2 regions of the Citrobacter portucalensis genome follow, and region 1 is predicted to be linked to the other one. Evidence: predicted binding sites of a transcription regulator. Region 1 holds the regulator's gene; the other holds the start of a gene.
What was found. The regulator PhoB, encoded in region 1, activates phosphate uptake and scavenging genes when phosphate is short. The targets are predictions, from matches to a motif close to CTGTCATAAAACTGNCNNAT.

Region 1 (5,219 bases):
ACACTCCGCGGTGTCGCGGGTCATCAGGTCGTTTTGCGACTGTGACACGGTATTCAGGCGCGGCGTTTCGTGGTACAGGGCGAGGCAAATCGCGTCCAGCAGGGTGGTTTTCCCCGCGCCCGTTGGCCCGGTGATGGCGAATAACCCGTTACTGGCAAAAGGTTCTGCCGTGAAATCGACTTTCCATTCTCCCTTCAGGGAGTTGAGGTTCTTCAGGCGCAGGCTGAGAATTTTCATGCTTCACTCTCCCTGGCAAGCGTGTGTAAGGTTGCGCTAAACAGCTGATTCAGCCGGTTGCGCTGAGGCTCCTCGATCTCTTCCAGCGCCAGGCGGCGGTCAAAAACTTCCGTTACGCTTAGCTCGCTTAACGTTTCGCGTCGTTCATTGGCCATAATACGTTCACGTTGTTCCCGACTGCGGCGCACCAGTAACACCTCGACCGGTAAATCTTCGGTTAAGGCCTGGATCTTACGTTGCATGTCATGCAGATAGTCGTCGGTGGTGATTTCAATATCCAGCCATACCGGCGGCTCTTGCTGTACGTCGCGCCACTGCTCAAGCTGGGCGGTAATGGCGGCTAAATCGCCTTTCAATACTGCAAGCGGCTGGGTGACCGGTACGGTGAGATTTTCAACGGCCCTGAGTTTCCCCGCTTCGAAACTCACCAGATGTACACATTTGCTTTTGCCGCACTCGTCAAAACTGAGGGCAATCGGTGAACCGCAGTAGCGAATATGTTCCGTGCCGCCGATAATCTGCGCCCGGTGAATATGCCCCAGTGCGATGTAGTCCGCGGGTGGAAAGTTTTGCGCCGGAAAGGCGTCCAGCGTACCGATATAAATGTCACGTACAGCGTCACTTTTACTGGCGCCAACGGTGGTCAAATGCCCGGTCGCAATGATGGGCAGGTTTCGATCGCCACGCAGCGTGCAGGCGTCCTGATACTGCTGCTGGTAATAGTCGGTGATCGCCCCCAGCAGATGCTGCTGTTTTTCTTGTCCGGTTAGCCCTGCCTGGCTGGTAATGATGTCACGTGGTCGTAAGAAAGGAACCGGACACAGGATTGCTCCCGGCGTGCCATCACGTTGCGGCAGCACCTGCGGCGCATGGCCGGCGCTGGCAACGACCGTGGTGTTGAGAAACGCCAGAATATCGCGGGATTCATTGAGCGTGGCGACGGAATCGTGGTTGCCTGCCAGCACGACCAGATGACAACCGGTTTGCTGCAGATTGACGACAAAACGGTTATACAGCTCACGGGCGTAGCTTGGCGGTGAGCCGGTATCGAAAATATCGCCCGCCACAATAATGGCATCCACCTGCTGGGATTGTGCCGTCTCCAGCAGCCAGTCGAGAAAGGCCTGATGTTCAGCGGCGCGGCTCTTGCTGTAGAAATTTTGGCCCAGATGCCAGTCAGACGTGTGAAGGATGCGCATAAGAGTTCCATGACGATAAAACAGTGGCGGGGATTATAACCTTTCAAGGACGGTAATATCTTGTCTCCGGGCTGTCATAATTCGTCTGGCTGCGTTAAACCTGGACTATCTTTTCATAAATCTGTCATAAAACTGACGCATAATGGCACCGTATTGATGGCAAACGATTTAATTATAAACAGGGCAAATCATGGCGAGACGTATTCTGGTCGTAGAAGATGAAGCTCCAATTCGTGAAATGGTCTGCTTCGTGCTCGAGCAAAACGGTTTTCAACCCGTAGAAGCCGAAGACTATGACAGTGCTGTGAACCAACTCAATGAACCCTGGCCGGATCTCGTCCTGCTTGACTGGATGCTTCCCGGCGGCTCGGGTCTACAGTTTATTAAGCATCTCAAGCGCGAAGCCATGACGCGGGACATCCCCGTGATGATGCTGACGGCGAGGGGAGAAGAGGAAGATCGCGTCCGGGGTCTGGAAACCGGTGCGGATGATTATATTACCAAGCCGTTTTCTCCCAAGGAGCTGGTGGCGCGTATTAAAGCTGTGCTGCGTCGTATTTCCCCCATGGCGGTGGAAGAGGTTATTGAGATGCAGGGGCTGAGTCTTGATCCCACTTCGCATCGCGTGATGACCGGCGAAGAACCGCTGGATATGGGGCCGACCGAATTCAAACTGTTGCACTTCTTTATGACTCACCCCGAGCGCGTCTACAGCCGTGAACAACTCCTCAATCATGTCTGGGGAACCAATGTCTACGTAGAAGACCGGACAGTGGATGTGCATATCCGCCGCTTACGTAAAGCGCTGGAGCACAGCGGACACGATCGAATGGTGCAGACAGTTCGCGGGACGGGATATCGTTTTTCGACCCGCTTTTGACTGACAAGAATCAGGGCCTGATGGATTAGGCCGTTTATGGAGTAAGACGTTTGCTAGAACGATTGTCATGGAAAAGGTTGGTACTGGAGCTGATCCTGTGCTGCATACCGGCATTTATCCTTAGCGCTTTTTTCGGTTACCTGCCCTGGTTTTTACTGGCGTCGGTAACGGGCCTGCTTATCTGGCATTTCTGGAATCTATTACGTTTATCCTGGTGGTTATGGGTCGACAGAAGTATGACGCCGCCGCCGGGGCGAGGCAGTTGGGAGCCGTTGTTATATGGGCTGCATCAAATGCAGCTTCGCAACAAAAAGCGCCGTCGAGAACTGGGTAACCTGATTAAACGTTTTCGCAGCGGGGCGGAATCCCTACCCGACGCGGTGGTGTTGACCACCGAAGAAGGCGGTATCTTCTGGTGTAACGGACTGGCTCAGCAGGTTCTGGGACTGCGTTGGCCGGACGATAGCGGGCAAAATATTCTTAACCTGCTGCGCTACCCGGAATTCACACAATATCTGAAAACGCGCGATTTTAGCCGGCCAATCAATCTGGTGCTCAATACCGGACGGCATCTGGAAATTCGCGTGATGCCCTATACCGATAAGCAATTGTTGATGGTGGCGCGCGACGTTACCCAGATGCACCAGCTGGAAGGTTCACGGCGTAACTTTTTCGCCAACGCCAGCCATGAGTTGCGCACACCGCTGACGGTGCTGCAAGGCTACCTGGAAATGATGCAGGAGCACCCGCTGGAAGGGACAACGCGCGAAAAAGCACTGCATACCATGCGTGAACAAACGTACCGTATGGAAGGCCTGGTGAAGCAGCTGCTGACGCTGTCAAAAATTGAAGCTGCGCCGACGTTGCAGCTGAATGAGAAAGTCGATGTGCCCATGATGCTGCGCGTGATCGAGCACGAAGCGCAAACCCTGAGCCAGCATAAACATACGTTTACCTTTGATGTCGATAACAGCCTGAACGTGCGAGGCAACGAGGAGCAGTTGCGTAGCGCTATCTCGAATCTCGTGTACAACGCGGTGAACCACACACCAGCGGGAACGCACATTACCGTACGCTGGCAGCATGTGGCGTCGGGGGCGGAGTTTTGCGTGGAAGACAACGGTCCGGGCATTGCCCCCGAGCATATTCCACGTTTGACTGAACGTTTTTATCGTGTGGATAAGGCGAGATCGCGACAAACGGGCGGTAGCGGGCTGGGTCTGGCTATCGTGAAACATGCGCTGCATCATCACGACAGCCGTTTGAACATCGAAAGCGAACCAGGCAAAGGGACGCGATTTAGTTTCATGATCCCGGAACGTTTCATTGCCAAAAGTAACGGCTAAGACGTATTCGTAAGATAATCTTTCCAAAAGCCAGCGCAAGCTGGTTTTTTTTATGTGGTCAATAGATGCCTCCTGAATTTCACGACGTTTGATTGTTTTTTGTTCGAACTATTACCCATACCTTTTTCCATGAAATGGTGTTTTGTGCTAACCCTATTTTTCATATCGCTATATTGTTCTGGTTTTTGGATCCCACCTTGCTTTAAAACGTTATAAGCGTTTAAATTGCGCTCCAGGTGCTGTCATACCGACTGCATTTACGCGGTAAATCGAAAAACTATTCTTCGCCGCGCCAGGTCGGGAGTGTTTCCCGCTGGAATTGAGCAAAAATGCCGCTGTATTGTCCCCCAGGGAAAGGCAAAAATTTACTATTTTCAACACCACATCCACAGGCAGTAAGACTTTATGACCCATCAGTTAAAATCGCGCGATATTATCGCTTTGGGATTTATGACATTTGCACTGTTCGTTGGTGCAGGTAACATCATCTTCCCCCCAATGGTTGGTTTGCAGGCAGGTGAACACGTCTGGACTGCGGCTTTTGGCTTTTTGATTACGGCCGTTGGCCTGCCGGTACTTACCGTTGTCGCGCTGGCGAAAGTCGGCGGTGGTGTGGACCGACTGAGCACGCCTATCGGTAAAGTTGCCGGTCTGCTGCTGGCGACCGTTTGCTATCTGGCCGTTGGGCCGTTATTTGCTACCCCGCGTACCGCGACGGTCTCTTTCGAAGTCGGGATTGCACCGCTGACTGGTGACTCTGCGCTGCCGCTGTTTATCTATAGCGTTATCTATTTCGCGATTGTCATTCTGGTTTCGCTTTATCCGGGCAAACTGCTGGATACGGTGGGCAATTTCCTGGCACCGCTGAAAATTCTGGCACTGGTGGTCCTGTCTGTCGCTGCAATCATCTGGCCAGCTGGCCCGATCAGTAATGCGATGGAAGCCTATCAAACTGCGGCGTTTTCTAATGGCTTCGTGAACGGGTATCTGACCATGGATACGCTGGGCGCGATGGTGTTTGGTATTGTTATCGTTAACGCCGCTCGCTCGCGTGGTGTTACTGAAGCGCGTCTGCTGACCCGTTACACCGTTTGGGCGGGTTTAATGGCGGGTGTGGGCTTAACGCTGCTGTATCTCGCGCTGTTCCGTCTGGGTTCAGATAGCGCGATTCTGGTCGATCAGTCTGCTAACGGCGCGGCGATTCTGCATGCGTATGTTCAGCACACCTTTGGCGGTGCAGGAAGCTTCCTGCTGGCGGCGCTGATTTTCATCGCCTGTCTGGTCACCGCGGTTGGCCTGACCTGTGCGTGCGCAGAGTTCTTTGCCCAGTACGTTCCACTGTCTTATCGTACGCTGGTATTTATCCTCGGCGGCTTCTCGATGGTGGTTTCTAACCTGGGTCTGAGCCATCTGATTCAGATCTCTATTCCGGTGCTGACGGCTATCTATCCGCCATGTATCGCACTGGTTGTATTAAGCTTTACCCGCTCATGGTGGCATAATTCTTCCCGCGTCATTGCACCTGCGATGTTTATCAGCCTGATTTTTGGTATCCTT
Region 2 (5,219 bases), 2.2 Mb from region 1:
CTGCGGCGAGATGCGCCTGAAAATCCAGTAACCCGCTAATCCCTACAACGCAGATACGCTGTGCGGACAGCGGCCAGACCGGCACTTCCGGGGAACTTAACCAGGTTGAGCGCAGGGTGCCCAGCGGGGTAACACGTTGATGCGCCTGATGCACTTTGCCCTGCAAATGTGTTCCGCATTCTTCCAGTAAATTTTGCGCCTGCTGGGCCAGTTCCAGAACGTTCTGCGTTCCGATGGTGCTATACGGATGTGCGGGTGCCTGAGTGCGCAGTGCATTCAAACCCGCTTCTATATCCGTCACCGGTTGACCATCGGGTAAGCTGCTGAGCAAATCCAGTGAGCCGGAAGAAAAATGCAGGGCGCTTTGGCCGCGGGTAACAATCGTGCAGCGCAGTCCGCTTTTTTGCAGTTGCAGGCCACATAGCAGTCCGGCGAGGCCGCCGCCGATAATGACGGTATCAAATTTCATCCTGGTGCTCCTTTTCCAGACCACACAACCCTTGATAAACCCAGCGCGTGAATTCGCTTTCGCGCAGCGCATCTCCCCAGGCGATAGGCTGCACGCCTTTCCAGCGTTCGTTGAGGAAATCGGAAAGCTGGGTAATGGACTGCGCTGCGGTAGTGACATTAAAACGTTGCAGCAAACCTGCGGCGCGGCAGGCACACAATTCGCCCTGGCAGGTCCCCATTCCAACACGGGTACGGCGACGCAAATCGAGCAGGCTGTTGACGGTTAAATTCTCGACGGCGTATTGCACTTCGCCTGCGGTGACTGCTTCGCATTCGCAGACCAGGCTGCGGTGCTGACGGCCTTCGCTAAGCCACGCAGGGGTGCGATCGCCGTGACGGTAGACCGCCGAGCCGCGTAGTGGCGCGGGCAATGAGATCACGCGTTTAAGCGTATGCTCGGTAGATTCCTGTGAGCCAGGCAGCGCGGTGTCTGCCGTTGTGCAAGGCTGGGTATTGCCCAGCTTACGGCAAACGGCATCGGTGGCCCATTCCGCCATCAGGCGGTAGGTCATCAGTTTGCCGCCGGTAATGGTGATAAACCCTTCCAGTCCGTCACGTTCAGCGTGATCGAACAGTACAATCCCACGGCTGACGTTACGACCGCTTGGGTCGTCGTCGCTGGCCACCAGCGGGCGTACGCCGGAGTAGGCGCGTAAAATGCGCGTTTTCGCCATAATCGGCGCCAGCTTCTCGCCTTCACGCAGCAGAATATCGACCTCTTCTGCGGTGACGCGGTTGCTGTCGATATCGTCGTAATCAATGTGCTGTGAGGTGGTACCGATCAGTGAAATGGTATCGCCAGGCACCAGAATATCGGCGTCAGAAGGCTTACGGCAGCGGTTAATGACATGCTGGTTAATGCGATGATCCATAATCAGCAACGAACCTTTGGCCGGGAACATACGGATGCTCAGATCGGCATATTCCGCAATGCGTTGACCCCAGATCCCAGCGGCGTTGACGACAACCGGTGCATGCAGGGACTGCATTTCGCCTGTCAGATGATTGCGCACGTTAACGCCGCAAACCGTTGCGCCTTCGCGGAGCAGCCCCGTCACTTCATGCGCCGTTAAGATAACCGCGCCATGCTCACGCGCATCCAGCATGTTAGCTGCTGTTAAGCGGAAAGGATCGACCGTGCCGTCTGGTACTTTTACTGCACCAATCAGCTGTGGATTCACAGAAGGTTCGATAATACGTGCCTGCTGAGGGTCAATCGCTTCTGCGCGAATCCCTGCCTCTTCACATGCGCGAATAAAGGTGGCCTGGAAGGACAGCTCATCCTCCGGCAGAGTAATAAACAGACCGTCCGTTGGCTCAACGCAATGACGGGCGATACGTTTCAGAATTTGGTTTTCGCTGATGCACTCACGGGCAGATTCAGCGTCGGTGACGGCGTAGCGTGCACCGCTGTGCAGCAGGCCGTGGTTGCGTCCGGTCGCACCTGTGGCGATATCGTGGCGTTCCACTAAGATGACGCGCAACCCGCGCAGCGCACAGTCACGTGCGATCCCTGCACCTGTTGCTCCTCCACCAATGATAATCACGTCACTTGTTTGCGAGTCGCGAGTTTTCATTGTTTTTCCTCACAGTTCGTTTTTTATCATTTAGCCACATAAAAAACATGGATTGTTTGATTTCGCGCATAATCGCTCATTATTCGAAAATGAAACGTGATTTCGTGCGCCTTTATGAACATTTGTCATAAATCTGTAACAATATGTGCTGCGTTTCACATTTTTGTTATGTATCTTTCCTTAACATCGCGGCCACACTGGGAGCGGTAGGGTAGTAATGACGAACTGCAGTGTTTACTTCGAATGAAAGACGGCCACGGAGGCTACACTATGTTGAGCATTTTTAAACCAGCGTCACACACGGCGCGTTTACCTGCAGCGGAGATCGACCCGACATATCGTCGATTACGTTGGCAGATTTTTCTGGGGATTTTCTTTGGTTATGCCGCGTACTATCTGGTACGTAAGAACTTTGCCCTTGCGATGCCATATCTGGTTGAGCAGGGTTTCTCTCGCGGCGATCTGGGTTTTGCGTTGTCCGGTATCTCCATCGCTTACGGATTTTCGAAATTCATCATGGGGTCCGTTTCGGATCGCTCGAATCCGCGCGTTTTCCTGCCAGCAGGTTTGATTCTGGCTGCCGCAGTGATGTTGTTTATGGGCTTTGTGCCGTGGGCGACATCGAGCATTGCGATAATGTTTGTGCTGCTGTTCCTCTGCGGATGGTTCCAGGGGATGGGGTGGCCGCCGTGTGGTCGTACCATGGTGCACTGGTGGTCGCAGAAAGAACGTGGCGGTATTGTTTCCGTCTGGAACTGTGCGCACAACGTGGGCGGCGGTCTGCCTCCTCTGCTGTTCCTGCTCGGTATGGCCTGGTTCAATGACTGGAAAGCGGCGCTGTATATGCCTGCTTTCGGTGCGATTGTGGTTGCGCTGTTCGCCTTTGCTATGATGCGTGATACGCCGCAGTCCTGCGGCCTGCCGCCTATCGAAGAGTATAAGAACGACTATCCGGACGATTACAACGAGAAAGCGGAAGAAGAGCTGACTGCGAAGCAGATCTTCATGCAGTATGTACTGCCAAACAAACTGTTGTGGTACATCGCTATCGCCAACGTGTTTGTTTATCTGCTGCGCTACGGCATCCTGGACTGGTCACCGACCTACCTGAAAGAAGTGAAGCATTTCGCACTCGATAAATCATCCTGGGCCTACTTCCTGTATGAGTATGCGGGTATTCCGGGCACGCTGCTGTGCGGCTGGATGTCGGATAAAGTCTTCCGTGGTAACCGTGGTGCGACCGGCGTGTTCTTTATGACGCTGGTAACTATTGCGACCATCGTTTACTGGATGAACCCGGCAGGCAACCCGAACGTGGATATGGCTTGTATGATCATCATCGGCTTCTTGATCTACGGCCCGGTAATGTTGATTGGTCTGCACGCGCTGGAACTGGCACCGAAAAAAGCGGCGGGAACGGCAGCTGGCTTTACCGGTCTGTTCGGTTATCTCGGCGGTTCTGTGGCTGCGAGCGCCATTGTTGGCTACACCGTTGACTTCTTCGGTTGGGACGGCGGCTTTATGGTGATGATTGGCGGTAGCGTGCTGGCGGTTATCCTGCTGGTGGTCGTCATGATTGGCGAAAAACGCCATCACGAAGAGATGCAACTGAAACGTAACGGGGGCTAATAGATGAAAACTACATTGAAAAGTCTCAGCGTGGCGCTGATGCTCACAGGTATGGTGGTCAGCAGCGCGGCGGTTGCCGCAGATAAAATCGTGATTGCGCACCGTGGTGCGAGCGGTTATCTACCGGAGCATACGCTGCCAGCGAAAGCGATGGCCTATGCCCAGGGTGCGGATTATCTGGAGCAGGATTTGGTGATGACCAAGGATGACCATCTGGTCGTCCTGCATGACCATTATCTTGACCGCGTCACCGATGTTGCCGAGCGTTTCCCGGATCGGGCGCGTAAAGACGGGCGTTACTACGCTATCGACTTTACGCTGGATGAAATTAAATCACTGAAATTTACCGAAGGCTTCGATATCGAAAATGGCAAAAAGGTCCAGACCTACCCAGGGCGCTTCCCGATGGGTAAATCTGATTTCCGCGTGCACACGTTCGAAGAAGAGATTGAGTTTGTTCAGGGATTAAATCATTCCACCGGTAAAAACATCGGTATTTACCCGGAAATGAAAGCGCCGTGGTTCCATCACCAGGAAGGGAAGGACATTGCGGCTAAGACGCTGGAAGTACTGAAAAAGTACGGGTATACCGACAAGAACGACAAGGTCTATCTGCAATGTTTTGATGTTGCAGAGTTGAAGCGCATTAAAAATGAACTGGAACCGAAGATGGGGATGGATCTCAATCTGGTACAGTTGATTGCGTACACCGACTGGAATGAAACTCAGGAGAAAAAGCCGGACGGTAGTTGGGTTAATTACAACTACGACTGGATGTTTAAGCCGGGTGCCATGAAGCAGGTTGCGCAGTATGCGGACGGCATTGGGCCGGACTACCACATGCTGATTGATGAGAAGTCGAAGAAGGGCAATATCTCGTTAACTGGCATGGTACAGGACGCACATCAGAATAAGATGGTGGTGCATCCTTATACCGTTCGCGCCGATCAACTGCCGGATTACACCACTGACGTAAACCAGCTGTATGACATTCTTTATAACAAGGCGGGCGTTGACGGGCTGTTCACCGACTTCCCCGACAAAGCAGTGAAATTCTTGAATAAAGAGTGATGGCGTAAGGCCTGTGATGCACCTCCGGTCACAGGCCTAAATGGATGAAACGTTTTAACTGCTAGATAAGGCCGTCTGCTGTCAACGTTTCCATACATGCCTGCAGGAGAAATAAAGGGCTGCCGTCCACCGGCGGCTCTTTTGCCAGTAAGGATATATGTCGATAGAACGTCGGTTCCAGCGCGACTGAGCGTACTTTCCCACCAACCGCCTTCAGCGTTAATTCCGGTAATAACGCTATACCCAGCCCCTGACGAATAAAGCTCATCGCGGTATCCGGATGGTTAAACTCGTATTTAATGACCGGTTCAATTCCCTTCTCTTTAAATAGCGTCATGATGCTTAATTCATAGCGACCTTTGCTGATAATGAGCGGTTCTCCAACCAGTTGTTCCACTGAAATTGTGCTATTGGCCGCCAGCGGATGGCTTT

Region 2: glpT (glycerol-3-phosphate transporter) is a predicted target of PhoB. The motif match lies at 2,210-2,229, and genes of this name have one in related genera.

What each region holds. Positions count from the first base shown of each region.
Region 1 is NZ_CP092466.1:3,851,885-3,857,103, reverse strand. It holds gene sbcC (exonuclease subunit SbcC) at 1-237, opposite strand, end outside; gene sbcD (exonuclease subunit SbcD) at 234-1,436, opposite strand; gene phoB (phosphate response regulator transcription factor PhoB) at 1,627-2,316, shown strand; gene phoR (phosphate regulon sensor histidine kinase PhoR) at 2,367-3,662, shown strand; gene brnQ (branched-chain amino acid transporter carrier protein BrnQ) at 4,068-5,219, shown strand, end outside.
Region 2 is NZ_CP092466.1:1,651,541-1,656,759, forward strand. It holds gene glpB (glycerol-3-phosphate dehydrogenase subunit GlpB) at 1-469, opposite strand, end outside; gene glpA (anaerobic glycerol-3-phosphate dehydrogenase subunit A) at 459-2,087, opposite strand; gene glpT (glycerol-3-phosphate transporter) at 2,358-3,716, shown strand; gene glpQ (glycerophosphodiester phosphodiesterase) at 3,720-4,787, shown strand; gene LY264_RS07875 (LysR family transcriptional regulator) at 4,849-5,219, opposite strand, start outside.